3 regions of the Paenibacillus aurantiacus genome follow, and region 2 is predicted to be linked to each of the others. Evidence: riboswitches for the same ligand, from Rfam matches in the RefSeq annotation. Region 2 holds a riboswitch; each other region holds the start of a gene.
What was found. A riboswitch is a leader RNA that binds a small molecule or an ion and turns the genes downstream of it on or off. The one in region 2 is predicted to bind cyclic di-GMP.
Positions count from the first base shown of each region.

Region 1 (9,932 bases), on a different contig from region 2:
GTCTCCATGAGCGCCAACGCTTCCTCCGCCGCCGTGCGGGTGATCGTGCGCGCCGTCAGGTAGAACAGCCGCTGGAGCAAGCCCGCGCCGAACGCCTTGATCGCAGGGAAGAGCGTCGAGATCGTCTTGCCCGTACCCGTCGGGGCCTTGGCGAACAGCTTCGTCCCCGCCTCGATCGACTTGTAGACGGCTCCGGCGAATTTGCGCTGGCCGCTCCGGTAAGCCGGGAACGGGAACGGCAGCTCGCGGATGCTCGCATCCCTCGCCGTCTCGTGCGCCGCGCGCATGCGGGCGTATGGAGCGTACTTGTTCACGGTCTCGTGCACGAACGCCTCAAGCTCCGCCGCCGTAAGCTCCCGCTTGAACCGCTTCTCGGCTTCGCTGTCCACCTGCACATAGGTCAACTGCACGCAGATGGCCGCAAGTCCCCGTTCGCGCGCTACGATGAAGGCGTAGCAGTACGCCTGCGCCCAGTGCACCGGATAGCGGTCCTCGTCGATGTGCGCCAGATCGCCGGAGGTCGATTTGATCTCGTCGATCGTGATCGCCCCGTCCTCTGCCTCCAGCACGCCGTCGCAGCGGCCGTCGATCACGAAGAGCAATTCCTCGCACGCGACCTCGCCCTTCACGTATACTTCCTTCTGGTCCCGCTCGCCGTACCGGCTTTGCACCCGTTGGTGCGCCTTCGTCCCTTCGGTCAACGCCGTCGCCGTCCGGAATCCCGACTCGATGTCTCCGCTTAAGTAGGCATACTCCACCAAAGGCCGTACCGCAATCGCTACCGTTGTCGTCATGGCGCCTCCCTTACTTCCCCTGGCCCGCCCGCCAAAAGGAACGTTTGTTCCCTCCATACTAGCACGTTTGGGGCGCATTTTCAGCCCGTTTGCCGAAGCGGTACATTTTAGTGCGAGAAAGATCTCTTCGTTCGGGCGCCGAATGCCGATAACAAGCAGTAATCCCTATTTTGCGCAAGGAGGAAAAGCAATGAATATGAATACGCTGCAGCTGCTCGACATGCGCCGCAAAAACAGGCTGGCCGGATCGGCCCTGATGTTCGCGAGCGTGATGGGCATTTTAGCAATGTTTGCTTTAGGCAACCCTTGGTCGTTAAAAATAACGACGATCATCAGCACCATACTCGTCGCGGGCCTCATGGTGCTGAATCGGCGCCAAATCGCCGTGAAGCTGTTCCCTTATGCAGGGCTCGTGCTGATGGCCGGCGTCGTAGCAGTCTTCTTGTTCCGCAGCGCCAGCATGTCGAACCTGATGCTGCTGTACATGCTAGTCGCAACCGGATCCATCTATATGCGCCGCATGATCATGCTCGTCTACTTCGGCGTCGGCTTGGCGATCTATGTCGCCTTCTTCATGTACCACAAGGGCGACCCGCTTCTCGACGGCGAGCCGAAGACGATCGCCATTCACCTGATGATCTACGCGGTCGTGACCGTCATCTTGTTCCTGAAGGAGAAAATCACCACCCAGATGTTCGCCGATATCGACGAGAGCCGTTCCGCGACGGAAGAACTGCTTCGTCTCGAGAAAGAACGCGAAGCACAGCTGCGCGCTTCTTCCGCGACGTTGTCGGGGAACATCGAACGTATCTTCAATAAGAACGCGACGAACGCCGAATCGATGAACGAGATCAATCAAGGCTTCCAGGAGATCGCCTCCGGCGTCACCGTGCAAGCGCAGACGATCAGCGACATTACGGAAGAGCTGGAGCAGACGAACCGCATGGTCGCCCGGATGGTCGAGCAGTCGGACATGCTGGAGCAGAAGGCCGCCGAATCCGAGCAGGCAAGCCAAGACGGCTCCGCGCGCGTCGAGGCGCTGTCCCACGCGATGCAGCAGTTCAGCGGCTCGTTCGAGATCATGCATCAGGAGATGTCGAACCTGCAGGCCAGCATCGCGGAAGTGACCCACTCGGTGCGCTCGATCAACGATATCTCCGCTCAGACGAACATTCTCTCGCTCAACGCCAGCATCGAAGCGGCGCGCGCGGGCGAAGCTGGCCGCGGATTCGCAATCGTCGCGCAGGAGGTCCGCTCGCTCGCCTCCCAGAGCACCGCGCTGGCCGATGAGATGATGAGCAAGATCGGGAAAATCCAGTCCGACACGCGCTCGGTCCAAGAACTGATGTCCCGCAACGTGGAGCAGATGACCCAGTCGGTCGACATGACGGATCAGACGCGCGGCACGTTCCGCACGATCGAAGCGGCCGTCGGCATCTTGACGGAGAACATCAAGCACAACCACGAGCAGACCAAGTCGATCGGCACGAAGTCGGCCCATGTCAAGACGGCCACCGCCGACTTCGCGGCCTTCATCGAGGAGCTGTCGGCGACGCTCGAGCAGCTGTCCGCGACGGTCGGGGAACAGAGCGCGAACCAGCAGGAGATCACGTCGGATATTCGCGATAGCCGCGGAGAGGTTCAGCATTTGATGAGCCTGTACCAAACGGACAAAGGCAACAAGTCGTAAACGACTCTGGTGCCGGCATAAGGACAACGACAAGAGGCCGCCGCCCGGGCAGCCTCTTGTTTGCGTTTGGGGCAGACTGGAACGGGCCGCCGACCTAACTTCCGCGCCGGGATTGCCCGGTGCCCCGATAGCCCGTTCGCCCGCGCAACGCAAAAAACGGGATCCCTGGTTTAGCCTGGAATCCCGTAATCATGCGCTTAAGCCGTGCCGAGCTGTCCGCAGCCGCCTTTGCGCTTCAAGAAGTCGTCCATATCTTCCCGGCTCATCGGCCGTCCGTACAGATAGCCTTGTCCTTCATGGCAGCCGAGCCCGCGCAGCATCTCGTGCTGCGCCGCCGTCTCGACGCCTTCGGCGACGACCTGAAGCCCGAGATCGCGCGCAAGCGCGACAACCGAGCGGATAACAGCCAAATCCTTCTTGTTCGTGACGATATCCTCGACGAGCGAGCGGTCGATCTTGATAAAGTCGAACGGGAACCGTCCCAGCACCGCCAGCGACGAATATCCGGTGCCGAAATCGTCGATGGCCAACTTCACGCCCATCTCGCCCAGCGCCTTGCAAATTTGGTACGACGTCTCCACATCGGCGATCGCCGTGCTCTCCGTGATCTCCAGACACAGATTGCGCGGCGGCAACCCGTATTTGTCCAGCAATCCCGCTACATGCTCCGCCAACCCCGAATCCCGAAGCTGAATCGCGGAGAGGTTGACCGAGACGACGAAATCCTCGTACCCTTGGTCGACCCAATGCTTGGCCTGCCGAATCGCTTCCTCCATCACCCAGCAGCCGATCGGCACGACGAGCCCGTTCGCTTCCGCGATGGGGATAAACACGCCCGGCGGCACCGAGCCCAGCTCAGACGAGTGCCAGCGCAGCAGCGCTTCGGCGCCGTATACGCCGCCGGTAGGCAGATCGATCTGCGGCTGGAAGTGCAGTTGCAGCTCTCGCCGCTCGAGCGCGGAGGCCAAGCCGCTGACGAGCGTCATGTAATTGTCGGCGTTCGTCTTCAACTGCGGCTGGAACAGGTAGTATTGGTTGCGGCCGCCGTTCTTCGCCACGTACATCGCCGTGTCCGCGCTCCGGAGCAGCGTCTCATAGTCATTGCCGTCATCTGGCGCCAAGCTGATGCCGATGCTTGCGGTAATTGCATAAGGCTTGCCGCCCAGCATGACGGGCTCCTTCATGGCGGCGATCAGCGCCTCCGCGCCCCGGAGCACCTCTTCGCGCCCGCCATGGACGAGCACCCCGAATTCGTCGCCGCCCAGCCGGGCCACGAAGCCGCCGGAGACGGCGCTAAGCTTGCCAGCCACCTGCTGCAGCATCGCGTCGCCCGCCGAATGACCGAGCGTATCGTTCACCCATTTGAATTGATCCAAGTCGAGCAGCATGACGCCAAGCGCCACGCCATTGGCCAAGTCCTCCCGGATGCGATCCGAGAAATGCCGCCGGTTGCCAAGACCGGTCAGCTCGTCCTCGTAGGCGAGCTGGGCTAGCCGTTCCTCGCCTTGCTTCTGCTGGGTCATGTCGCGCGCGAGCAGGAACGAGTATAGACTGCCTTCGATCTCGATATAGTCGCTGTGCGCCTCCACGATGTGCGTCTCGCCGCTTGCCCCGATCAGCACCAGTTCCCGATGAAGCGGCGTAAGGGACGCGCTGGCCTGCCGGTAATCGTCCTCGAACGCATCCTCTTCGCCGGAACGCAGCAAGCCCGAGAAACGGCGTCCATGCATGCTAACATCCGGGGAGAGCCCGACCAGCTTCTGGAAAGAGGCGTTCGCTTCCACGATACGGCACTGGCTGTCCAGCAGCACGATGCCGTGATGCGACAGTTTGAAGAGCAGCTCATACCGTCTTCCGGTCGCAGCCAGAAAATCATGGTTGACCATGGCATAACGAAGCGCGAACGCCCAGATGACGACGCAAGAGGTCGGAAGAAAATTAAACGTGTACACGCCCTTGGCGACGAGCACGAAGTTGATGCCCACTGCCACGATAACGGCAAGCACGGTGAACAGGGCCCCCCACAATACCGCGCTGATTCGCTTGAATTCGATCGTCTTGCGAAATCGGGGGAACACGATTTTGCGGATGAGCATGATGATGACGCCAACGAACGTGTACAAGATGCTGACGCCCATCAACCCGCCATACACCGGACCAAACGTCTCCATCCGGTGCGCCCCGTGGACCTCGAGATAAACGTCATTCATAAAGTAGGGGAGAAGGGAAGCTGCCGCGCAAGCAAACGGAATCAAGGCTAGCGCCAGGCTAAGCCTCGTCGCCTTACCGCCCGCCGTGAGATGGCGAAAGAAAAGCAGCGCGAAGCCCATCGTCAGGAAGGACATCGTATACCGCAGCCTAGCCGCCAGCGTACCCGCGGGCAGCGAGAGGAGATACGGGATCGCGAACTGCAAGGCAAGCGTCAGCCCGAGCGTGAACATCAACGCCATCGTCAGCTGATGCAGCCGATGCCGCGGGTTGCGCCAATAGATCTCGGCCCCCATATAGAAAAGCAGATAGCTTGGAAGAAGAAGGAACAGAATGGAAATAATCCACAGTTGCATCGGAGTCAGCTCCACGTCGTTGATAGTCTAGGAAGTTATGCCAAGTAACCGGTTTCGTATATGGAATAGAGGACAGGTGCTTTCACACATTAAAGGACGAAATGCCGAGAGAAGAAAAAAAGAACCTCCGCGGGTTCTCTCTTTGCGCGGCAGCTGGCTGGCAACGGGAGACAAGCTCCGGTAAGCCCCTATAGTTTTGCGTCCCGTCCTTTCGGAGCGGTTTGCCCTGAACATGATGTTGTTTAGTCTTATTATAGGACGATTTTCCTAACCGCGTCTACCCTTGATCCCCGCACAGACAGGTATTCCCACCATTTGGCTAAGTTTGTGCGGAGACCCAAATCGCCCCATTCCATAACGCCTCTCTTCGCGCTCAGCACGCTTCTCTAGGTGCTAGAATGCCCTAGACGATATTGGTGCCGCTCCCATAAAAAAATGGAAAGCAGCTCACTTATTTTTATCCCGAAAATAATGCAAAGCTTATAGGTCTATGTTACGATAGCCCCATTGCATAAAAGGAACGAAAGCGCAGGTGGTTCAAATTGTCAACGGAAGCTCATGCTGACGGCGGCAAAGGCCTTAGCCTCTATAAATTAACGTGGCCGATCTTCTTGGAGGTCTTCCTGTTCATGCTGATGGGCACGGCGGATACCCTCATGCTCAGCCACGTGTCCGACGATGCGGTCTCCGCCGTCGGGGTCGTCAACCAGTACTTATTTATTTGCATTCTCATTATGGAAGTCATCAGCAACGGGGCGGCCATCGTCGTGGCCCAGTACATTGGGGCGAAGCGGATGCTCGAAGCGTCGAAGATCGCCGGACTCGCCGTCACGCTCAACCTCGTTCTCGGCCTTGTCGTTAGCGGCGCGCTGTTCATCTTCGGCAATATGATTCTCGGGGGGATGAATCTGCATGGCCAGGTGCTCGATTACGCCAAAACGTACATGGGCATCGTGGGCGGATTTCTTTTCATCCAAGCGCTGATTAATGTGTTCGCTAGCCTAATCCGCACCTACGGCTTTACGAAGGAATCGATGTACGTCGCCCTCGGCATGAACGTGCTCCACATCGGGCTGAACTATGCGCTGATCTTCGGCAACCTCGGCTTCCCGGAGATGGGCGTAGCCGGCGCGGCCGTCTCGACCGTCATTAGCCGCGGCGTCGCGTTCCTTGTCTTCCTCTGGATGCTGTATCGGGTCATGGAAGTGCGCATCGCGTTCCGTTATTATTTGACCTTTACCAAGGAATATATTGAGAAAATCCTGCGGATCGGCATTCCGTCCGCGCTCGAGCAGGTGACGTACCATGCCTGCCAAACGGTCTTTCTCTATTATGTCACCTTCCTTGGCACAGAAGCGCTCGCCGCGCGCAACTACGCGAACTCCATCTCGCAGTACGTCTATTTGTTCAGCGCGGCGATCGGCATGGGCACGGCGATCATCGTTGGCCGGCTCGTCGGCGCGAAGCAGAAGGAGCTCGCGTTCCGCCGGGTAGTGTCCAGCGTGATGTGGAGCGTCGGCATCACGGTCATCGTCGACGTGCTGGCCATGCTGTTCCGTTATCCGCTCGTCGGGCTGTTCACCGACAACCCGAACATCGTCTCGATCGCCGCGCAGGTCATTCTGATCAGCATCGTGCTGGAGACCGGCCGCGCGGGTAACCTCGTTCTCGTCAACGCGCTGCGCGCGGCCGGCGACGCGAAATTCACGGTCTACATGGGCTTCATCTCGATGGTGCTCATGAGCCTGCCGCTCGGCTATCTGCTCGTATTCCGGCTGGATCTCGGCTTGGTCGGCGTCTGGCTCGCCATCGCGGCGGACGAATGGCTCCGCGCCGGCATCATGTGGGCGCGGTGGCACAGCCGCCGTTGGGAGAGCCGCTCGCTCGTCGAGCCCGGCGGCGCCGATCCGACCGTCGCGGCCCATTAATTGTCAAACATGCAAGAAAGGCTGGTCTCCCGTCATCGTCATGACGCGTGCCAGCCTTTCTTCGTTTATAAGGACGGATCTTTGGTCCGATTCGCTCTGGGCGTCCTTGGTCCCGTCGTTCGCGGCGGCCGCGCAACTCCGCCAATCGCCGGCCCGGCCTTCGCGGGAACGCAAAAGCACGGCATCCCCGAAGGAATGCCGTGCTCTACCTCGCTGCCCGAAGCGCCCGAGCCAAGCCATTCTCGGCTCGCCGCGCTAAACTGCGATCGCGCTATTAACGTTTGACGATATCCGCCACGGCTTTGTCCAGCTTGCCGAGCAGCTCGTCGCCGCTGATTTGCTTGCCCAGGTACTCCTGCATTGCGGAGCCCCATTGCTGCGTGATGCCGTCCGGGAAGCGGTCCCAGTTCCAGCCTTTGACTTGGTCGGCATGCTCTTGCGAGAATGTCGCGAAGTCGCCGCCGATTTTGCCGATTGCCGCCGTGTCAGGCGTAATTGTCGATACGGCCGGGATAAATTTGAAATCCGTCGCGATGAATTTCTTGCCTGTCTCGGAGCTTACCATCCAGTTCAGGAATGCTTTCGCTTCTTCCGCATGAGCGGACTTGTTGTTCACAATCCAGTTGTTCGGCACGCCCGTGAATGTGTATGGCTTCGCGCCGAGCGGTACCGGCATCATGCCGAGGTTCAGCTCCGGATTCACTTCATCCACCATGCCTTGAATCCAGTTGCCGTGTTGAATCATCGCGTATTTGCCTGCCGCGAATTCCGCGACTTGCGTGTTGTAGTCTGTCGTCAGCGCGTTCTTCTGGCCGTTTGCGAACATGATGTCGACCAGGCGCAGCCAGTCCTTCATGACCGGATCGTCTTTGAACGTCGCTTTGCCTGCCTTCACGTCTTCGATGAACGTCGCCGGATCTTCATGGTTCGCCAGCGCAATGTTCAGCGTGTGAATGCCCATCGACCACCACTCGCTCGTCAGCGCGAACGGCGTGATGCCCGCATCTTGCAGCTTCTTCGCGTCCGCTTCCAGCTCGTCGAGCGTTTGCGGCAGCGTCGTGATGCCCGCCTTCGCGAACAGGTCTTTGTTGTACGTGAAGCCGTACGCTTCCAAGTTCATCGGCATGCCGAGCAGCTTGCCGTCGCGCGAGATTTGCGCTTTGGACGCTTCGACCAGATCCTTCGCCCATGCTTCGCCGCTCAGGTCAGTCGCGCGGTCGACGTATGGATCGAAGCCCGCCCAGCCCGCGGAGTTGAAGATTTCAGGCTCTTCGCCGGCTGCCAGCTCCGCCTTGAGCAGCGCGCTGTAGTCTTCGCCGCCGCCGTGCGTCTCGACTTCGACCTTCACGCCAGTCTCTTTCTCGTACGCTTCCGCCATCTTTTGCAGCGCTTCCGCGATTTCGACCTTGAACTGGAATACCTTGATCGTCACGTTCTCTTTCTTCGGTTCTTCTTTCGGCTTCTCCGCGTTCGTCTGGGCGGTATTCGCCTCTGTATTTCCTGCTGTGCCCGCCTGGTTGTTGCCTGCGTTGCCGCCATTGTTGCCATTGCCGCAGCCTGCCAGTGCAACGAACATCGCCGCGGTCAGCAGCATCGTGATCCCCTTTTTCATCCGATAAACCCTCCTAATCATCAGTGCGAATCCGTGATTACATCGTCATTATAAGTTGGAAGCGCTTCAGACCGACACCGAGAAAATTGAACGGTTGAGGTGGAAAATGTTGAACACCTCGCGCATTACCCTTTGACCGAACCGGCCGTAATACCCGCGATAATGTGCTTCTGCAGCAGCAGGAAGAACGCGACGACCGGAATGGTGGACAGCGTCAGCGCCGCCATCGCCAGATCCCATTTCCGTAAATACTGCCCGAAAAACTTCTGCACGGCAAGCGGAATCGTCGTGTACGAGTCGTTAATGATGAGCACCGGCAGCAGGTAATCGTTCCAAATCCACAGCACGTTCAAAATGATGACGGTCATCGTGATCGGCTTCAAGAGCGGGAACACGATCCGTCCGAACACGCCGTACGGCGTGCAGCCGTCGACGACCGCCGCCTCCTCGATCTCCAGCGGCACCGACTTGATGAAGCCGTGATACAGGAACATCGAGAGCGGAAGGCCGAAGCCGAGGTAACAAATGACGATGCCATACAGCTCGCCCCGCAGCTCGAACATCGCCGCCACCTTCATGAGCGGCAGCATGATCGATTGGAACGGGATGATCATCGCCGCGACCAGCACGTTGAACAGCACCTTGTTGAACAGCGTCGGGCGGCGCACCAGCCGGTAGGCGGTCATCGAGCTGACAACGACGAGCGCCAGGACGCTGAGGCCCGTTACGACGATAGAGTGCATCAGCACCGTCGGGAAGTCGATCGCGACCCAGGCGCGGCGGAAGTTGTCCAGGCTGAACGCCTCCGGCAGCTTGGCCGCGTTGAGCAGAATTTCCGGCAGTTTCTTGAACGAGTTGTTGAGCAGGAAGTAGAACGGGGCCAGGAAGACGACGGCCAGCACGATGCCGAGCACTTCCAGTCCGAACGTGCGCTTCGCGTATTTCTCCTCCACTATGCCTCCACCTCCCGTTTCTTCGTTGTCCATACTTGGAGCAGCGTGATGAGCGCGACCGCGAAGAAGAAGATCATCGCCTTCGCCGTGCCGAGGCCGTATCGGCCGTTCGTCAAGCTTTCCTTGTAGATGTTGAGGGCGATCGATTCCGTCGCGTTGCCCGGACCGCCGCCAGTGAGCGCCAGATTGAGGTCGAACATCTTGAACGCGTTCGACGTCGTCAGGAACAAGCAGATCGTGATCGCCGGCATGATGAGCGGCAGCGTGACGCTGCGCAGAATGCGCCAGCCGCTGGCTCCGTCGATGCGTGCCGCTTCCATGAGCTCCTTCGGCACGTTGAGGATCGCCGCCACGTAGATGAGCATCATGTAGCCGGCCGTCTGCCAGACGA
Region 1 is NZ_JBHMDO010000022.1:251,895-261,826, reverse strand. It holds gene ACFFSY_RS12780 (helicase C-terminal domain-containing protein) at 1-794, opposite strand, end outside; gene ACFFSY_RS12775 (methyl-accepting chemotaxis protein) at 985-2,484, shown strand; gene ACFFSY_RS12770 (putative bifunctional diguanylate cyclase/phosphodiesterase) at 2,682-5,048, opposite strand; cyclic di-GMP riboswitch class I at 5,194-5,284, opposite strand; gene ACFFSY_RS12765 (MATE family efflux transporter) at 5,591-6,976, shown strand; gene ACFFSY_RS12760 (ABC transporter substrate-binding protein) at 7,251-8,588, opposite strand; gene ACFFSY_RS12755 (carbohydrate ABC transporter permease) at 8,714-9,544, opposite strand; gene ACFFSY_RS12750 (carbohydrate ABC transporter permease) at 9,541-9,932, opposite strand, start outside.
Region 1: another riboswitch for cyclic di-GMP. It lies ahead of ACFFSY_RS12770 (putative bifunctional diguanylate cyclase/phosphodiesterase); the one in region 2 lies ahead of sinI (DNA-binding anti-repressor SinI).

Region 2 (9,932 bases):
ATGATTTCCGTCGGGTCCGGCTGAACGGCGTCCGGAATGACTTCGCCAGGGCCAGCCATCGTCATTTGCACGGACAGCGCTTCCATTGTTGGTTTGTTCCATTGTTTCTTCATAGATTCACCTCCTCTCGCTGCATCTTAGAACGCTTTCTTCAAGAAACGATACACGATCAGGCTGCGCATCATGAGCTTCATCTGCGGATGGAAGGCGTGCTCCGGCTTCGGCCCCTGCTCCATAACGGCGATGCCATCTTGAATGACCGCAGCGTTCAGCATGCCGCGCATCCGCGCGTCCTCGCTCATCTGTCTTAGCTCGGAGACGAACATGTCCCACTGAGGGGCCATCCGGTAGACCAAGTCCGCTGCCTGAATGCCCCGCACCCGCTGGTTCAGCCGAACGCCGTCGGGCAGCAGCCCTTTCGTCGAGCGGCGGATCAGCGCCCGGTCCAGGCCCTCCTGCACGAACTGTTCGAGCGGCAGCGACAGGCAGTAGCGGATGACGCGCAGATCGTTGGTCGGGTCGTGCCCCCTCACCCCGTAGCGCATGCTCAGCTTGGCCCCGCTTGTCCCGGTAATGTTCCACATGTTGACGCGGCTAAAGTGCTGCTTGCGCGCTTCGATCGGATCGGCGGGCAAATCCGCGGTCGATCCGATGCCTGTGAAGGCGCGGTCCTGCAGCTTCTCATACACGCCATATTGGCGGGCATAATCGTCGGCCAGCAGCTGCGGGAATTCGTAAGGCGCCGTCAGCGGATAGCGGCGTTCGAGCGCGGGGATGGCCTTGCGCCCGAGCACGGAGTAGACGCGAGATGGTCTGACGCCCACATTGCCGCAATACTGCCGCACTTCGCGCGCCAGCTTGAACCACTTGAGGCGCTTAAGCAGCTGTGCGTAATAATCGACGGCCGGCCCCCAGGATATGCTGTAGTTGCCCCGTTGTCCGTTCAGCAGCAAGCCAATGCCCTGGCGCGATGCCAGCTCGTAGACGCCTTTCAGCCAGAACGAGTTCTCGAAGAACTTATAGGGCGACTCCATGATCGTAAGCCAATCGTCGAGCTCGGTTAACGGGCTTTGGCCTTTGAAATCCAGATAACGATCCTGTATATTACCGACATGCCGTACGGTCGTCTGAATCATGGGACGCTCGTCGGCCATCTTGTATTTGGGCGTCCAATCCACGAACCCGTCCTCCGGGATGTAGCTGAACGTATGCAGCGGCCGGTTGTCCTCGCGCAGCGCTTGGGCCGCGAAGCTCGCGACCGAGCCGGAGTCCAGTCCGCCGCTTAAGAATGCGCCGACCTGGCTGGAGAGACCGAGCCGGGAACGGACTGCTAGGCCGAATACGTCACGGAACGCTTCCTCGTAGTCGGCGTTGGATTTCAGCTTGAGCGGCGCGATGTCGTCCAGCGCCGTATACTTCGCGAGCCGAAGACCGCGTTCGGTCACCGTAATCGTATGCGACGGCGGCAGCTGCCCGATATCGCGGTAGACCGTCACGCTGCAGTCCGGCGGCTCGAACATGCCCGTGATCGCCAGATATTCCGCCAGCCAAGGCTCGTTCAGCCGCTTCTCCACGCCCGGCAGGGCGAAGAGCGGCGCGATGATGCTGGCGAACGCGAAGCGGCCGCCGTCCCGGTAGAAATACAGCGTGCGGGCGCCGGAGAAGTCCCGGGCGCCGAACAGCCGGCCTTCCCGCGCGTCCCAGATGACGAACGCAAACTCGCCGACGAGATGCTTGGCCATCTCCTGCCCCCAGACCTCATAAGCGCGCAGCAGAATCTCGCCGTCAGGCATGTCCGCCCGCAGCGCGCGGGGCACATCCAGCCGTTCCATCAGCTCGTCCCGGTTATCGAGCAGCACGTCGGCCGTAACCGCCAACCCGCGAGCCGGATCGTGCCGGAGGAGCGCCTCCGGCGTAGACGCCGGCGATTCCCGCTGGTCGCGGCAGCCGAAATATAGCAAGTCGGTGTGCCAGGAAGAGACCCTGGCGGCTGGAAGCTGCTCCATGGCTTCCATCATTCGGCTCCCATCCAGGGCAGCAGCCGGTTCTCCATTATAGTAGTACACGCCGGCGATTGCGCTCATGCCGTATCCTCCGTAAAGTTGCAGGTAGTGGATTGCATCTATTCGTTCTCTCCATGGTTCTTTATTTCGATACCGTTCTTCAACTCGTTCTTAATAACGAACACAACCCAAGCGTATCACCGTTATAATTCGTTGTCAACGAATAAATTCATCCTCCATAACGAACAAGAAGACGCCGACTTCCGCCAGCGCCTTCCCGCGATTATTGCAGCACATTGCCTCCCGCGACATCGTTGTTCTTCAGCTGCAGCTTGGCGTTCGTCAGCAGGTTGCCATTCACTGTATATGCCGGCGCATTCAGCCCCGCATACAGCGTGGAGATGCCGATTGTCGCCGTATTGGCCGTAATTCGATTCGCCTTGATCGTCGCCGCGAGCACGTCTGCCTGCTCCGTGCGTTTCCAGTAATCGTTGATTTTCACGAGCGCGACATCCGTTCTCGTCAAGTTAGACGCTTGGATGATATTGTTCTGCAGATCGACCTTCTTGGCTGCTTGCACAGAGATCGCGCTGCCGTTGCCGCCCATCTCGAACGTCGAGCCGGTAATGGCATAGGTCGTCGCTTTATTCTCCAGCAGCAGTCCGGTCCCGGATGACTGGATCTTGCAGCCGCTGAACGCGTAAGTTCCGCTCTGGGTCGCGATCAGATCACGAGTATTCCCGGGCGCGGATACGAATTCGCAATTCGCGTACGTCCCTCTCGGAAGCGATGCGCCGCTATGATTCAGCAGCCTTAGATTGGTGAACACGCTGCCGTCCTCGACTCCGCCGACGACGGTATTCAGCAGCGTCTCGCCTTCGATCGTCACGTTCGTCATCTTGATCGGCTTGTTCCAGATGGACAGCGCGTTCTGCTGCTTCTTGTTATTGATCATCCGGATATTCGATGCGGTCACGCCATAAGCCGTCTTGCTTGTAATGCTGAGGATGGAGTCCGTGAACACCATGCCGTCGATCGTAATATTCGGTCCTTCGAAATACGTGTAGGAGTCGTTCATCCGGTTGCCTGTGAAGGTCGCGTCATGATAGGCGAGAATCCGAGACCCGTCGAAATGGTTATCGCGCACGATCGCGCCCGTGAACGGCGGCGATATCGCCAAGCCGATGACGCCCTTGGAACCGAACCGGTTGCCTTCCACGACCGCATTCCAGCCGTCGTAGAGAATCAGATCGTAAGAGGTATTATTATAAAAATCATTGTTCGCGATCTTGATGTTCGTATTCCGGTGGCCATTCTCGCCGAATCCGCCCTCGAGGTCGATACCCGATTGCGGCGCGACCCCTTTCATATCGTGCAGCACGTTGTCATGGATCAGCACCTGGTCCGCGCCCCCGACCGTTATGCCTTGACGGCGGTTGAACGCGAATTCGGAGTAGCGTACGGTGATGTTTTTGCTCACGATTTTTTTCCAGGCTTCCACGTAATAATCCTTTGCGGCCGGTTTTGCATATACAATATGAGCGAAGCTTGCACCGGACGGAATTTGCAGAATGTTGCGCGCCTTCGCCCCTTTCAGACTGCTCAGGAACGTGTTGTCGCTCTTGTAATAATAGACGTCGAATGTCAGCGCAAGCCCCTGGCTGTTGGACAGCTCGAATTCCCGCTCGCCCGGGAACTTGGCGTCCAGCGCGATTGGCGTCTTGGTCCGGATCTTCGCGCTATCGGCGATTGGCTTCCCCGCCGCGTCGAAGGCGCCGGAGACGAAGCTCGCCGTATAGTAATCCTTGAGCAGTCCGCCGCTCCCTCCGATCGCCAGGCCGTCCCCGGTGTAGTTCTCGGCTCGGACGCCGTCTATTACCGTGCCCTTGGCGCCTTCCACCAGAATGCCGAACCCGCTCTCGTGCGTGCCTGCCGTGTAGGGCGTATCCTTCTTGCTGTAATCGTGCGTATCCTTGTCTCCCCGGTAGATGCCGCCTTTGAGCTTCGCGTTATTGATGCCATATCCGATATAGATGGTGATGTACCGCTCCTTGCCGTTCGTCTCCTTCTGAAGAACCGTTTGGTTATCGAGCTCGAACGTCATATCGCCGACCATGTTAATATGGCTATCCTTGTCGATCAAATAAGTTCCTGTCGGCAGCAATAGCTTCGTATAGCCTTGGGTCTTCGCCCACAGAAGCGCTTGATTAATGCCCTGTGTCGTCTCCACGGGATGCGTACCGTCATTATGAATGCCGAATTGCTGCAGATTGGCGGTGTAGGCCGCTGTGTCTGCGCTCTGAACCGCGCTGGGCTCGGCGGCGCTTGAAACGCTTACAGTCCCCGATACCGCGAGCGTGGCTGCCAGTAATGCGATGCTCCATCGCTTCATTGTGCTCCCTCCTTTGAATCTTCTATTTTTGTTACTATTACCACAATACGCACGCTAGCTGGGGTTGGAGCATGGATGACCGACCATTTTTTGGGGGAAATAACGCAAAAAAATAGTCCATGCCCGATTGTGGCCCGCACATTAGACAGGCCCCTCTGCATGGACTTTTAACGTCAACCGAATCTCTAAATCTAATGCCGGTACGCCCCTGTACCCCATATCCGCTTCGTTACCGCCTGCGGCCGCTAAGAGATTGCTTAAGAGATGGATAGTTTCTCCGCTTCGTACATCAGCACCTTGCCGAACAGCGTCCGCTGCAGCATAACGGCTGTTGCCGAGGCAGGAGATTGCATCGATTGAGATTGCCGTAGGAAAGACCTAACTTCCAATGCCGAAAGTCCCAGCTTGCGAGCTTCTAGTATCAACGATGTCCACTCTGCTTCCCGTTCGCGCTGTACAAGTTCTGCCTGTTCCATCTCCATCCATGCCTCCAATTGTATTGGGGTGGGTGCACCACTCACTCCGTATGTCCCAGGTGCCCAAATGTAGGACATATTTCACAGTTCCCGTTTCATTTCTGCCAACCTGTCCCAATTATACAATTTGTATCAAGGAGAAACATGTCACATTGTCGCCTTGTTCGTAAATATTTTTCGACACTACTGGAATAAAATAAAAAACGCCCTAATTGAGGGCGTTTTCACGGATTGAAACTTATGAATCCTGCTCTTTCTTCCAGCGTTGAAACTCAAGGAATTCCTTGAATTGACGTTTGCTGACACCAGACGACATCGCCTCGTGCACAAGCTCCGCCCATTCAGGGTCAAGCTCCTGCTCTTCCGACTCGTCGAACAGCAGCGCATTCTTCGTGACATCGAGCGTCGATGCGATTTTCTCTACGAACTGTATCGAAGGGTTATTCTGTATGCCCCGTTCCACATTGCTTAAGTACGATTTTGCGACTTCGGCGCTCTCCGCAAGCTCGGTTAGCGAAAGTCCCTTACGCAGGCGAATCTTCTTGATGCGTGCTCCGATCGTTTCCGTCATCTCGAATCGTCCTTCACTGTGCAATCTTGTTCCCTTCATTATAACAAAGATTATTGTAAGGGACAAAACAGATTTTACCCTTTCTTTAATTTCTTACACAATGTCTTGGCGCAGGGTCTACAGTCTGCGCGCGTATTGACTCAATCTATCCGACATGGCGCCGATATCTGCGATGAAGGCTTCGATCTGATCAGACGAGACCGACTGGCGCTCCGCGAGGGCGGCCATGCGTTCGATCGATCCGTTCATCTCGGCCATCGCCTGTCGGAAGGCTTGCAGCGTCCCCCGAATCGTATTGGCGGAGGCCACCGTTTCGCTCGATAGCTTCCGGATCTCGCCTGCCACAATACCGAAACCTCTTCCTTTCTCTCCGGCATGCGCCGCTTCGATCGAAGCGTTGATGCCGAGCATATTCGTCTGATCGGCAACGGCCTTTACGATCGATACGACCTCTTCCGTCTGCCCTACGTGCCCAGCTGTCTGCCTGGCTAGATTCAACAGCTGTCCGCTGAAGTGCCGCAGCTCTTTCGAGGCTGACGTTATGCTCTCCAGCTGCGACTGGGCTTGACTCAGCGAGTCTGCGATGTGCTCGGCAATTCCGCGCAGCTCTGCTTGTGTCCGGACCTGGACGGCCAGTCCGCCCATGATTTCCCGTTCTTCCCCGTATAGCGGAATGGCCGTTCCGACGAACTCGTAGCCATAAAAGCTAGCGGGTACGACGTCTTTGAGAGAGAGGCCGTTGCGAACGGTCCGCGCCAGGGGCTCATCCGGGTTCAGTCGCTGGCCGGAACGAATACCCAAATCGATGCGTTCGCCGGGCCAATAGCCAATGAACTTCTCCCTGTCGCATATCGCGAACGAAACATCGATTGGCAGCGCTTCTTTTAGCAGCGGAATAAGGGCGGTTATCTCGTGAAGCGATCGAATGACGTGCATCGTAGAACTCCCATCTGTTCTAACTTACGGCTATAATCCTGCCATAAATAGTTCCATCTCAGGATACCCCGACTAGCACATTGGCATCCGTCGATTGCCCCGATCAATTCGCCGACGCTTCTCGCCCGCTGTTCTCACCCTTCAAAGTCCAGGTTTGCCGGCTCGGCCGGCATGCCCTCCTCCGTGTTCTCGCCGGTCGTCGGCGTCCGCTCGTCGACCTCCTCGATCCGGAAATTGTCGACCCACAGCTTCCCTTCTCCGCATAGGAGCGCCCCGAACGCGATCGCATGACTCGATTCCGAGACGTCCAGCACGACGGCATACTGATTCCAGCCGCATGTGCCGTGGATCGGACGATTCTGCATATTATCGAACTGCAGCATGTCGCCGTTCTTCCGGTCGATCCGCATCCAGAGGCCTGCCCAGCCCCGAATGTCCTCCGCCTTGGCGAATGCGGTCAACCGTACCCGCTTGCCCGCATAGCGCTCCGAGCTGAACATCTGCATAAGCGTGGCGAACCCTTCCGCTCCCCGCTTCACCGACTGGATGCGCGCCGCGGCGCTCCCCAGATGCGCTTCCCGTTTGTCCAATGCGACCTCGTAATCCTCCACGCGATTGCCCGTTACCGTCCAGCCTTGCGGCACTTCCTTCCGGTTCATCCCCATCGTCCCCTTCGTCACGAGTGATTGCGCGTATGCGCGATACCGCCCCGGCGTCAGGCCGTGCGCCTTCTTGAACGCCCGCGTGAACGCCTCCTGCGATTGAAAATGATAATCCAGCGCGATAGCCAAAATACCCTTTCGCGTATGGGCCAATTCCGCCGCCGCCCGCGCAAGCCGCCGGTCGCGGATGTAATTCGCGGCCGTTCGTCCGACCGCGGCGAGGAACAAGCGGTCGAAATGGCGTTTGGAGAACAGGCCTCCCCGCGCCAAATCATCCGGTCGCAGCAGCTGCGTCAGATGCTGCTCGATATAGCCGAGCGTTTGATTCATCGTGCTCCGGTGCGTCTCCTCGTTCGCCACTGCCATCCCTCCTTGCCTCTAACTTACCATGCAGCGCGCAGGGCGTTTTGATCGTTTTGGCCATGTTTACCGTCCACGCGCCATCGTCTGGCGAAAATAAAAAAGAGCACCCTTCCTAGGTGCTCTTCGCGATTGCGAGGCTTATCGTGTTCGCCCGTCCGAGCGACCGCCCTACCGGTCCCGGCTAATCATATACGCCAGCACCTGCTTCAAGAAACCGGCCGGGCGCTCCCGCTTGCGCAGCGCCTCCAGCGCAAGGCAGTAGTGGTCCCACATCGCTTTCTTTGCGCCTTCCCGGCCAAGAATGCTCGCGAACGTCGCCGTGTTGTTCTCCGCATCCTGGCCGACCGGCTTGCCGAGCAAGCCCGCGTCGCCGTCGACGTCGAGCAGATCATCCTTGATCTGGAACGCGATGCCGGCATGGTAGGCGAACGTCTTCAACAGCTCGATCTCGCGCTCGCCGGCTTGGGCGAGAATGGCGGGCATCACCAGCGCCGCTTCGAACGCCAGACCGGTCTTATAGAAACACTGCGTATTGAGCTGCTCCAGCGTGAGCGCCTCGCCCTTCGTCCGCAGGTCCATCGCCTGCCCCATGCAGAGCTCTTCCGCCTTCTGCGCGGAATAACGGATCATGGCCAGCACGCTCTTCGGGTCAAAGCCCGCAAGCGAGGCTTGCTCCTGCGTCGCCCGCTGGATCAGCATAAGCCCCGTCAGCTCCGCCGTAGCGCTGTCATGCACCTGATGCAGCGTGGAACGTCCTCTGCGCGTAGACGCATTATCTTGAGACGGGAGATCGTCGAAAATAAGCGACGCCGTATGCATGTACTCGAGCGAGCGCAGCAGCGGCACCAGCGCGTCCGCGGACAATCCGTATTCCTGCACGCCCATCACCCAGGTCAGGATCGGGCGAAGACGCTTGCCCGAGCCGTCCAAACTATAATTCGCCGCCTCGATCAGCGTCTCGCCCGAGGGCGGCATACCGTCCCGGCTCGCCAGACGCAGGCTGGCGTTAATCTGCCCGCGCGCCGTCCGCACCGTCTCCGCGAACTGCTCCTCCGTGTCGCGCTCGTTCTTCAAGTTCGCGACGACCTGATCCCGCAGCAGTTTATCGAAAAAGTCGACGTCGTCCGCTCGGTCGACCATCCGCTGCACGAGCCGGTTGAACGCGGGATGACCGGAGGCGAAGATCGTCATAATCTCGTTATATTGGGTGCCCCCGACCCGCGCCTTGCACCGCTTCAGGCCATTGATGGCCCGGTTCAGAATCACCTCGCGCGCTTGGGCGTCCGAGCGGTACACATCATGAATGAGATGCGCGATGACCGTCCAGTACAGCTCGAACGGATTGACCAGATCGGCTCGCCGCTCGCGATGCGTCAAGTAATACGTATACGGCGTGACCGCCCCGTCCTTCAGATCGTCGAACATATCCGCGAAGTCGTCCGCAAGCTGATTGTAAATGCCGTAGAAGAAAATGCGGCTCTCGAAGCCTTCGTCCGCCGGCGCGCCCAGAACCGAACGGGCCACCAGCCGGGAAGAAGCGGACTTCAAGATGACCGGCACGTACAGCTCTTCGTTCGTATAGCCGTCATGAGCCAGATTCTTGGCCCGGTCGACCTCTTGTGAATGGAAGAAGACATAAGCCTGCTCGAGAAAATGTCCGTGCACGGCCGGCTGCTGATGCTCCTTCATGCATTCGAACGCTTCGCGCAGCTCCCCGTGCACGTAGCGCACCATCGCCTCGTTATTCCCTTCCCATCGCCCAAGCTCCGGCACCGATCCGGTGACGAGCGCGGACGTAATCATGCGGGAGAACGTCTGCTTCTCCTGCGCGCTCAGCACGTTCGCATCGAGCAGGTCGTCGATGAACGGGTACGTCAGCCCGTAGGAATACCCAAGACGGATCGCTGCATCCAGTCTGACCGCGCGATCCGCCGGTGGGCAATCTTCTGGCATCTCTTCCAGCGCATGCAGCACGACCCCCAAGATAATCTTCATTAGCTTACGCTGCGCATGCTCGGCATTCAAGCCCTCCGGCAGGTTATGCGATACGCCCCCCAGCTTCTCGAACATCCAGATGACGGCCGTCTCCACGCCTTCCTTCTGTCCCCAGCGGTAAATCTCTTCGGTGCTGAACAGTTCCGACTGCTCGCCTTGGCCGGCTGTCCCCCCGGGGAACAACCGCTCCCGCATCTTCGCCGCCAGCTTCGCGATGCGGGCTTTCGTTCCTGGCAGGTCGATGGCCTTCCCCAAATCCCGCATGTAGATATACGTGATGCTTCGGTTCAAATAGTCGTCCAGCTTGCCGGTTTGCCTCAGCCACTGCAAATGGCGGTGATAGCCGCCGGCGCCGGCAGCCGCTTTGCCTCCGGCGAGCGTCGACAACCAGGAGCGGCGAATATGATTCTTCTTCCACAGCTGGATGTCTTCCGTCAAGACCGTCCCGTATGTCTTGTCTCTGGCCTGCTGCTCTAGCACGGCAAAATAACGGGCGGCTTGCTGCTCGGCTTGCCGGTAGCAGCCGTCGGCATC
Region 2 is NZ_JBHMDO010000008.1:103,488-113,419, reverse strand. It holds gene ACFFSY_RS03760 (paeninodin family lasso peptide) at 1-113, opposite strand, end outside; gene ACFFSY_RS03755 (asparagine synthase-related protein) at 138-2,084, opposite strand; gene ACFFSY_RS03750 (right-handed parallel beta-helix repeat-containing protein) at 2,287-4,395, opposite strand; gene sinI (DNA-binding anti-repressor SinI) at 4,653-4,877, opposite strand; cyclic di-GMP riboswitch class II at 4,889-4,971, opposite strand; gene ACFFSY_RS03740 (helix-turn-helix domain-containing protein) at 5,110-5,442, opposite strand; gene ACFFSY_RS03735 (methyl-accepting chemotaxis protein) at 5,560-6,378, opposite strand; gene ACFFSY_RS03730 (helix-turn-helix domain-containing protein) at 6,513-7,400, opposite strand; gene ACFFSY_RS03725 (polyprenyl synthetase family protein) at 7,572-9,932, opposite strand, start outside.

Region 3 (9,932 bases), on a different contig from region 2:
ACAAGAAATAAAAAACAACAAACACGGCCCTCTACGAGAACCGTGTTTGTTCGAAATCATAACTCTAATACCTACGCAAACCTCAACCGATCGCCGCCTCCACCTTACGCCAGGCCAGCTGATCGCGCATATGGACGACCGGACCGACGACGATCGCGACCGGACTCTTCAGCGCCTTCGCTTCCGGGTCGTTCGTGACGGCAGCCAGCGTACTGACCACAACCTGCTGCGCTTTGCGCGTACCGCTATGGATTAACGCGATTGGCGTCTCTCCCGGCTTGCCGTGCGCCATGAGGCGCTCCACGATCTGCGGAAGCGCCGAGAGCCCCATAAGAATGACCAGCGTCTCCGCGCCGGCTGCCCAAGACCAGTCCACGCTCGCCCGTTCCTTCTCGGCGGACTCGTGACCGGTAATGACCGCGAACGACGCGGCGAGCGTCCGGTGGGTGACCGGAATGCCCGCATAAGCCGGCGCGGCGATACTGGAAGAGATGCCCGGCACCACTTCGAATTCAATGCCGAGCTCCACCAGATGAAGAGCCTCCTCGCCGCCGCGGCCGAACACGAACGGATCGCCGCCTTTCAACCGAGTCACGGTCAACCCCCGCATGGCGCGGTCGGCAATGAGCGCGTTGATCGCTTCCTGCTTAAGGGTATGGTGGCCTGATGCTTTGCCTACGTAAAGCAGCTCCGCGTCAGCCCGAGCTTCCTTCAGCAAGTCCTCCGCGATGAGCCGATCGTAAATGATCACGTCGGCCTCGCGGATCGTCTCCAGTCCCCGAATCGTGATGAGCTTAGGATCACCCGGTCCCGCTCCCGTCAGGTATACTTTTCCGAACATGACGCTTCCCCCTTGCCGCTTTAGCCAGCCGATTCCTCGGATGCCTGTCGACCGAAATGTTTGCTCATCGCGACAACCATGCTGCCCATTCGTTCTTCCTCCGGATAGAGCACCCTCAAGATACCTTCCTCCACGAATGCTTCCGCCGTTACTTTGCCGACAGCCACAGCCAGCACCGGGCCCTCGAAAGCCGCCTTCACCGCTTCAAGCCGCCCCAGCTCACCCGCCTTCTGCATCAAATAACGGACCTGCGGGGTGCTGGTGGCCGCAACCGCGTCGACGCCGCCCGATATAATCTCTTCAATAAAGGCTTGAACGCCATCACCTTCAGGCGGGATATGGCGATAGGGTAGAATCTCCTCGCAGTTTGCCCCGCGTTCGATCAGCTGACCGATAATCTTCGGAGCAGGATCACCATATAATTGCAGCGCAACCGATGCGCCCGTCAGATCATACGGCTCCATTCCGCGCAGCAGCCCCGCCGTCGTTCCGTCATCATCCTTGACCAGCGGCGCCAGCCCCAGCTTCCTCAGCACGTTCACCGTCTTGTACCCCCGTGCGGCTATTCGCGTTCTGCCGAGCATACCAACGAATGCATCCCGCTTGCCCAGCCCCTCGGCCGCCTGCAGCAGCGCTTCCGTTCCCACGCCCGTCGTCAAAATAAGCCAATCGGGCGGCTGGTCGATCAATCGTTCCAACTGCCCTTCGATCCGGGTATCATCCAGGAAGACCGTACCCTGCGTCGGCCTGATCACCGCGCGCCCGCCAAACTTCTCGATCATCCGGCTAATCTCATCTGCCTTGCGCGGTCCGGTGACGGCGATCGTCACCCCATCCAGCTTGGACATTGGAAGCCCCTCCTCATCCATCTCGATCATCGCCTGGCCGGCAGACGGCAAGCCGCCCGCGTACCAACGACCCCAAGATATATCTCTGTTATGCACTCATATCAAACGCTCGCTCCAGTGACCCCATTATTGCACCTGAATCTTAGGCAGGCAAGAAGCGCGGCTATCAATTTTTCTTATACGCAAATAGGTATTAAGCCAGCCCGTACCGCCCTGCATGGACGATTGCCCCTCAATTAATCTGAGTATAAGCCCGCCTTTATGACATGTCAACAATATTAACATGATACGCCCGTGTTTTCATTGTGAACTATTCACATAAACGGCTTTCCATCGTTATTTTTCATTAATTTCAAGCCTGTTACGTTATCTTTCATGACAACATCGCTGCTTTTCTTAAGCCTGTCTACCCTGATTATCCATACTCAATCCGTCTATTCCAGCAAAGTTATTGTGAAATTCTGCTGATGCTTACCGAAAACCTTCGCTTTTTTATGAATATTCAACAATCAATCTCCCCAGTCATCCTCCACGGGCGATAATCATTAGAATATTTCCACAAAAAATTATGTGAGAATAGTTGACATGTCGTTTTAGCACACCTATAATTCAACTATGAACACAACGATGTGATTCAGATGAAATGAATCGAGCTTCGCACAACGCTGTGCAAAGCCGTCCGGCAACGAAGCCGCATTGCAGCCCCCAAGGCTGTCATGCGGCTTTTTTTCATCCCATGCAGCTTAAGAACCCAAACAGAGAAATCAAGGGGCAGCAGGACCATGCACGCGGGATAGGAGTCCCACATGTCGAGAGGAGAGATTCGAATGGCAGATCGAAAAAGTTTCTTAAAGAGCGGGCATACCCCGTCACTGCTCAGCGCGTTTTTGTACTTTGACACCAGCTTCATGATTTGGGTGCTGCTCGGCCCGCTAGCCGTCATCATCATGAACGACTATCCGATGGATGCGGCGCAGAAAGCGAATCTCGTCGCGCTGCCGATCCTTGGCGGCTCGATTCTCCGCCTCGTGCTCGGCTATTTCACGGACGTCATCGGCCCGAAGCGCACCGGCCAAATCGGCATGATTCTCACCATGGTGCCGCTCGTCTGGGGCTGGCTGTTCGTCAATTCGCTCAGCCAACTGTATATCGTCGCGCTGCTGCTTGGCGTCGCCGGCGCCTCCTTCGCCGCCGCCCTGCCGCTCGCCAGCCGTTGGTATCCGCCGCAATATCAAGGTCTCGCCATGGGTATTGCCGGCGCCGGCAATAGCGGCACGGTGTTCACGACGCTGTTCGCCAACCGTCTGGCTCAGCATTTCGGCAGCTGGGAGATCGTCTTCGGCTTAGCGCTTATTCCGATCGCGATCGTCTTCATCGTCTTCTCGCTGCTGGCCAAGGATAGCCCGAATCAGCCCGCGCCGCGCAAGCTCTCGGATTACGGCGCCGTGCTGAAGCAGCGCGACACGTGGATGTTCTGCATTCTGTATAGCGTCACGTTCGGCGGGTTCGTCGGCCTCTCGAACTACCTGACGATCTTCTTCAATACGCAGTACGGCCTCGATCCGGTAAGAGCGGCCGATTTCACGACGATCTGCGTCATCGCGGGCAGCTTCTTCCGGCCCGTCGGAGGCTGGCTGGCCGACAAGCTCGGCGGCATCCGGATGCTTCTGCTGCTGTACGGATTCGCGGGCATCATGCTAGCTTGCATCTCCACGCTACCAAGCCTTGGCATCGTCACGGTATTGCTGTTCGCCGGCATGATGGCGCTCGGCATGGGCAACGGCTCCGTCTTCCAGCTCGTCCCGCAGCGATTCCAGAACGAGATCGGCATCGTGACGGGCATCGTCGGCGCAGCTGGCGGTCTCGGCGGTTACTTCCTGCCGAAGATTCTCGGTTCGCTTAAGGAATCGACCGGTTCCTACGGCCCTGGCTTCCTGATCGTCAGCGGCATCGCGCTCGCTTGCGTCGCGCTCATCTTCATCATCCAAGGCTCTTGGAAGCGATCGTTCCTGGACAATGACGGCAAGGCTCGCGCCACAACCCAAGCCTCAAGCATCGCATCTTAAGGAGGGACGCGCTTATGGAAGCTTTCGACGCGATTGAACCGTTCGAGTGGCTGGACGCCGTTGATTGGTGGGGCACCACGGCTGATACCAGCGCAGCTTCGTCGTCGTCCAGCGCGAGCGCCGCGCCGCCAATAGCTCAGCCACTCTCCGATTCCCCGCTCGCAGCCGCGATAACGCCATAATCACGCGGCCGCGGATAATCAAAGAAGCGCTTGATCTGTCCGGAGGATCGGACGGCTCAAGCGCTTCTTCTTATGATATGGCAGGCGGCGCCATCTGATCGCCGCTCCCCTTCAAATAATAGACGATATCCGCAGCGTTCATCGGCACGCCGATATGATACCCCTGCATCTCCCGGCATCCAAGATCGATCAGCAGCTCGAGCTGCTCCTCCGACTCGACGCCCTCGGCAATCACGTCCTTGCAGAGCTGTCGCGCCATCTCGACCAGCATGCGGACAATGATATAATCCTCCCGGCTCTGCGTAATGCCTTGGATCAGAGAGTGGTGCAGCTTAATATACTGGTACGGGAAGCGATTCAGCATGCTGAGCGAGGAATAGCCGGAACCCACATCGTCGATGCCGAGCGTTATCCCCCGTTCCATCAGCGCCTTGCACACCTGCTGCGTCAGTCTCATGTCGGTAATCATCGTGCTTTCGGTAATCTCCAGCCGAAGCGCCTGCGCCGGCACGTCGTAACGCTCAAGCAGCGATGCGATTCGTTCTACGAATCCGGATTCTCGCAGCTGCTGCGCCGAAATATTAACGGTCACGGTGATCCCCGAACCGGCGCACCCTTTATCCAGCCACGCGCGGATCTGCCTCACCACTTCCTCCAGCACCCAATTGCCAATCGGGATGATCGCGCCGCTCTCCTCGGCAAGCGGCAGGAACTTGGCAGGCGCAACCCGGCCAAGCTCCGGCGAGCACCAGCTTAAGAGCGCCTCCAAGCTGACCGTCTTCCCCGTCCGCGCATCCATCTGAGGCTGGTAGTGCAGCTCGAACTGCGCAAGCTCCAGCGCCGCCGCCAACCCATGAATGAGCTTCATCTGCTCCTGCGCATTCGCGTTGAGCTCAGGCGTGCACCGATGATATCGATTGCGGCCGCCTTGTTTGGCCGCATACATCGCCGTATCCGCTTGGCGAATGAGCATCTCGACCTCCCGTCCGTCGTCCGGGGCAATAACGATGCCCAAGCTTGCCGATGCGGTATAGAAGCTGCCGCGCAGCTGCATCGGCTCCGCGAGCATCGTCAGCAACCGCCCCGCATAACCGGTCGCATCCGCGTCATCGACTCCCGTAGGAAGCAGGATGGCGAATTCGTCGCCGCCCAGCCGGTAAGCGCTCGCCCCGGAAGGAAGCGACGCCCGCAGCCGGTCCGCAACCTGTTGGAGCAGCCTGTCTCCCGCGCTATGACCGAGCGTATCGTTAATCCACTTGAACTGGTCCAGGTCGATCAACAGGAGCGCAAGCCTGTCCCCTTCCGCAAACCCTCGCGTCAGCTCTTCCTCGATCATCTGATAGAACTTGCGGCTGTTGCCGAGCCCGGTGAGCTTATCCTCGTACGCCAGTCTGGCCAGCATTCGTTCGGCGCTCTTCCGTTCGGTCATATCGATCACGATGAAGAACGCGAGCTGCTCTTCTTCCATTTCCATGAATTCGCCAATTAACTCGACATCCAAGACCCGCCCGGCTTTGTTGATGATCGCAAGCTCCATCGCAAGGGGCGTCTGGGTGCGAAACGATTGCCGGTATGCCGCCAAAAACGCTTGGTTAACGCCGAAAAGCCGCGAGAGACACACCCCCTCGATCGGCTCGTTGTCCGTCACGCCCGCAAGCTTGCGAAACGCGCTGTTCGCTTCGACGACGGCCCCCTTCTCGTCAAGCACGACGGTACCGTTCGGCGAGAGCTCGAACACCAACTCGTACCGCTTGCCCGCGAAGGAGAGCAGATCGTATTTCATCATGGAATGCCGAATCGCGAATACCCAGACAAGCACGCCGTACGAGGAGACGAAATCGAAGATGCGTTCCCCGTCTCGCGCGAACATAGCGCCGATCAGCAGCCCACCGCCCAGCAGCAGCCCGACCAACAGACAGCCCGCGAGGATGATCCGAATGCGTTGCCTTTCCTTCTGCATCCAATTCTTCCCCGCCATTCGCCGCCCCGCCCGCACGAGCAGGAAGTACGAACCGAGCAAGCAATAACAGACGAGCACGACCTCGACGGCCATGAACGGCCCGCTGAACAACTCCGTCCGCTCCGCACCCCTCTGCCCTACCGCTACCGCCGACGGGTCAGTCACAAGCGGAATAAGCCCGATTGCGGGAAACATGCAAATTACGTGCATCCATAGCCTGCTGATGCCAAGCTTGCTAATCATGACAAAGAAATACAGCGCCGCGCTCATCGTTAGGAAGACGGCCGGGAACTTCATGAACCGCAGCGCTTCGTATGCCGTCTCGTACGGCAGCGCGGCGAATAGAAAGTCGCCTAGAAAGACAACACCCACAAAAAAGAATAAAGCGGAAGTGACCAAGTGAAGACGATTGCCTGGATTACGGGCGAAAATTTCGACCGCCATATAGAAGATAAATAGAAAGGGAAGCAATTGATTGAGGACGGGAAACAACAACGAGGTGGACACAATGATCAGCTCCCGGTTAAGAGGATTGGCGCGAAGTGCAGGAAACCCCTGGGCTTCAAGGTTTCGCGTTAATCCTCAAAGCGGCAGCTGGCAGGCATCGGTTCAACCATTAGCCCCTATAGCTTTGCGTCGTGCGTTTTCACGCAGTTTGCTTTTCTCAAGTTCGGTATGCGGTTAGGTTAGTTTAGGTAAATAGTCCTGATACTTTTATATCACGAGGACTGGGAGCTGTCTACCTGCCAACCCTCTACCAGATGTATGTAATAATTGGCAACCCTGTCATGCCCGTCTTCCATTCTCGAATTGGGCCACGTAAGCACCGAACGCTTCCGGCGTATTCAGATTCAGGAAAGCCGCTGTTTCTTCATCCGCGATGCCTACTTCGAGCGTCTCGAGATCCCCGAGCATCTTCATGACCCGAAAGTCGCCAGCGATCAGCACCTGCTCGATTCGCGCCGCGACGCGCGTATGGTAAAGGGCGTGGAACGGCTGCCCTGGCGCCAGCACGACGTCCGGCCCCGCTTCGCCGCTCCGCTCCCGCCGGGCAACCTCCGCCTCCATCCGGCGCAGCAGCGACTCGGATAGTACCGGCATATCGCAGGCCAGCACGAACGTATAGCCGGACGGCAAGCTCGATAGGCCGGCATGCAGACCTGCGAGCGGGCCGCTCCCCGGATAAGCATCCCGAACGTAATGCACATGGCGTGCGGCGGGACTGTCTTGCAGCAAGGCCCGATAGACCGCTTCGCGCTCTTCATCCGCGACGGACACCGCGATTGGACGCAAGCCTTCTTCCGCCATGCCCTCCGCCAGCCGGACGAGCAGCGGCTTCCCGCTGATCGCAAGCGCCGCTTTATCCGTTCCCATCCGCGTGCTTAACCCGCCCGCTAATATAAGCCCGCTTCCTCCCAAGCCAATCTTCTCCTCCATTTACGCATCAAACCCCTCTCCACCGATTCATGCGCACCTCCCGCCCTCGCATATGCATACAAGGAAAGGAGGAGTTGCCATTGTCCGATCATGCTTCTCATTCCGATTCGACCGGGAGCGCGCCAAGCCGCTCCAGCCTTACCATCGCGCAGGCGGAACGTTATAGCGCGCGCAACTATCACCCGCTGCCGATCGTGATCGCCGAAGCCGAGGGGGCCTGGGTAACCGACCCCGAAGGCAGCCGGTATCTGGATATGCTCAGCGCCTATTCGGCCTTGAACGCCGGCCACCGGCATCCTCGCATTATCGCTGCGCTGAAGGCGCAGGCCGATCTCGTCACGTTGACCTCGCGCGCCTTCCATAGCGAACCGTTCGCCGCCCTGTGCGAGCGGCTTGCCCGCTACACCGGCAAACCGCTCGCGCTCATCATGAACAGCGGCGCCGAGGCGGTAGAGACCGCCCTGAAGACTGCCCGCCGCTGGGCTTACCGAGTGAAAGGCGTGCCGGACGGCGAAGCGGAAATCATCGTCTGCGACGGTAACTTCCATGGACGGACGATTACCGTCACGTCCTTCTCCGCAAGCCCCGAATACCAAGCGCACTTCGGGCCGTTCACGCCGGGCTTCAAGCTCGTTCCCTACGGAGACGCCGAAGCGATCGAGCGCGCCATCGGTCCGAATACGGCCGCCGTGCTGATCGAGCCGATCCAGGGCGAGTCCGGCATCATCATTCCACCGGACGGCTACCTGCGCGCAGTGCGTGACATCTGTACGCGACAGCGCGTGCTCCTGATCGCCGACGAGATCCAAACCGGCTTCGGTCGCACGGGTTACCGGTTCGCGTGCGATCACGAAGGCGTCGAGCCCGACCTGATCGTGCTGGGCAAAGCGCTCGGAGGCGGCGTGCTCCCCGTCTCCGCCGTCGTTGGCGGTCCCGAGACGCTCGGCTTGTTCGAACCCGGCTCGCACGGCTCCACCTTCGGCGGCAATCCGCTCGCCTGCGCGGTCGCGCTCGCCGCATTGGCCGTCACCGAAGACGATCGACTGGCCGAGCGGTCACGAACGCTGGGCGCCTACATGCTGGAGCGACTCGCCGCCATCGTTCACCCGGACATCGCCCAGGTTCGCGGCCGCGGCCTGTTCATCGGCCTGGAGCTGCGCGTCGCGGCCCGCCCGTATTGCGAGCAGCTCATGGCGCTCGGCTTGCTGTGCAAAGAGACGCATGAGCATACGATCCGTTTCGCCCCGCCGCTGACGATCAGCCGCGAGGATTTGGACTTGGCGATCGCGACAGTCGAGCAGGTATTCGCCGTGAACGGCGGCAATCCGGCCTAGGTCCGGGTTTGAACCGCGCAAGCCTTCCGGCGTGGCGCGGCGGCGCGGTGCTCGATCGTACGTCGGCGGTCAAACTCGCGCGATGCGCCAACGACCGACGCCACCGCTAGCAGAAAAGGTACGGCCAACTGGCCGTACCTTTTCGTTGTCGTTATCCTTTCGCCGGATCGAACGAGCTCTTCAGCGACACGATGCGGTTGAAGACGATGCCGCCTTCGCCCGACAGCTTCGGATCGACGTTGAAGTAGCCGTGGCGGAAGAATTGGAATTTGTCCTGACCTTGCGCTTCCTTCATGTTCGGCTCGACGAACCCTTCCAGCACCTCAAGCGAATTCGGATTCAGACGCTCCAGGAACGGACGGTCGTCGTTCTCCCCGTCGACCAGCAGCGGCTCGAACAGCCGGAACTGCGCATTGATCGCCTGCGACGCCTCCACCCAGTGGATTGTCCCTTTGACCTTGCGGCCCGTGAAGCCCGATCCGCTCTTCGTCTGCGGATCATACGTGCAGCGCAGCTCGATCACATTGCCATCCGCGTCCTTGATCACTTCTTGGCACGTGATGAAGTACGCATGCTTCAGACGCACTTCGTTGCCTGGGAACAGGCGGAAATACTTGGCCGGCGGATTCTCCATGAAGTCGTCGCGCTCGATGTAGATCTCGCGGGAGAACGGAATTTGGCGCGTGCCCATCGCTTCGTTCTCGGCGTTGTTCTCCGCCTCGAGCATCTCGACTTGGCCTTCCGGATAGTTCGTGATGACCACCTTCAGCGGCTGCAGCACCGCCATCGTCCGCAGCGCCTTCAGCTTCAGGTCTTCGCGGATGAAATGCTCCAGCATCCGTTCATCCACGACGCTGTACGCCCGCGCCACGCCGATCTCGCGGCAGAACGCGCGGATGGCTTCCGCCGTGAAGCCTTTGCGGCGCAGACCGCTGACCGTCGGCATGCGCGGATCGTCCCAGCCGTCCACGACGCCCTCGTCGACGAGCGACTTCAGGTAGCGTTTGCTCATGATCGTATTCGTCACATTGAGCCGGGCGAATTCGTATTGATGCGGCGTCGCTTCCATCTCGCATTCTTGGATCGCCCAATCGTACAGCGGACGATGATCCTCGAACTCCAGCGTACAGATCGAATGCGTCACGCCTTCGATCGCGTCGCCGAGCGGATGCGCGTAGTCGTACATGGGATAGATGCACCACGCGTCGCCCGTGCGGTGATGATGCGCGTGCGCGATCCGGTACAGCACGGGGTCCCGAAGGGT
Region 3 is NZ_JBHMDO010000022.1:349,985-359,916, reverse strand. It holds gene cobA (uroporphyrinogen-III C-methyltransferase) at 83-841, opposite strand; gene ACFFSY_RS13145 (uroporphyrinogen-III synthase) at 862-1,689, opposite strand; gene ACFFSY_RS13140 (nitrate/nitrite transporter) at 2,517-3,755, shown strand; gene ACFFSY_RS13135 (hypothetical protein) at 3,770-3,937, shown strand; gene ACFFSY_RS13130 (putative bifunctional diguanylate cyclase/phosphodiesterase) at 4,008-6,404, opposite strand; cyclic di-GMP riboswitch class I at 6,484-6,567, opposite strand; gene mobA (molybdenum cofactor guanylyltransferase) at 6,684-7,334, opposite strand; gene rocD (ornithine--oxo-acid transaminase) at 7,478-8,668, shown strand; gene ACFFSY_RS13115 (glutamine--tRNA ligase/YqeY domain fusion protein) at 8,820-9,932, opposite strand, start outside.
Region 3: another riboswitch for cyclic di-GMP. It lies ahead of ACFFSY_RS13130 (putative bifunctional diguanylate cyclase/phosphodiesterase); the one in region 2 lies ahead of sinI (DNA-binding anti-repressor SinI).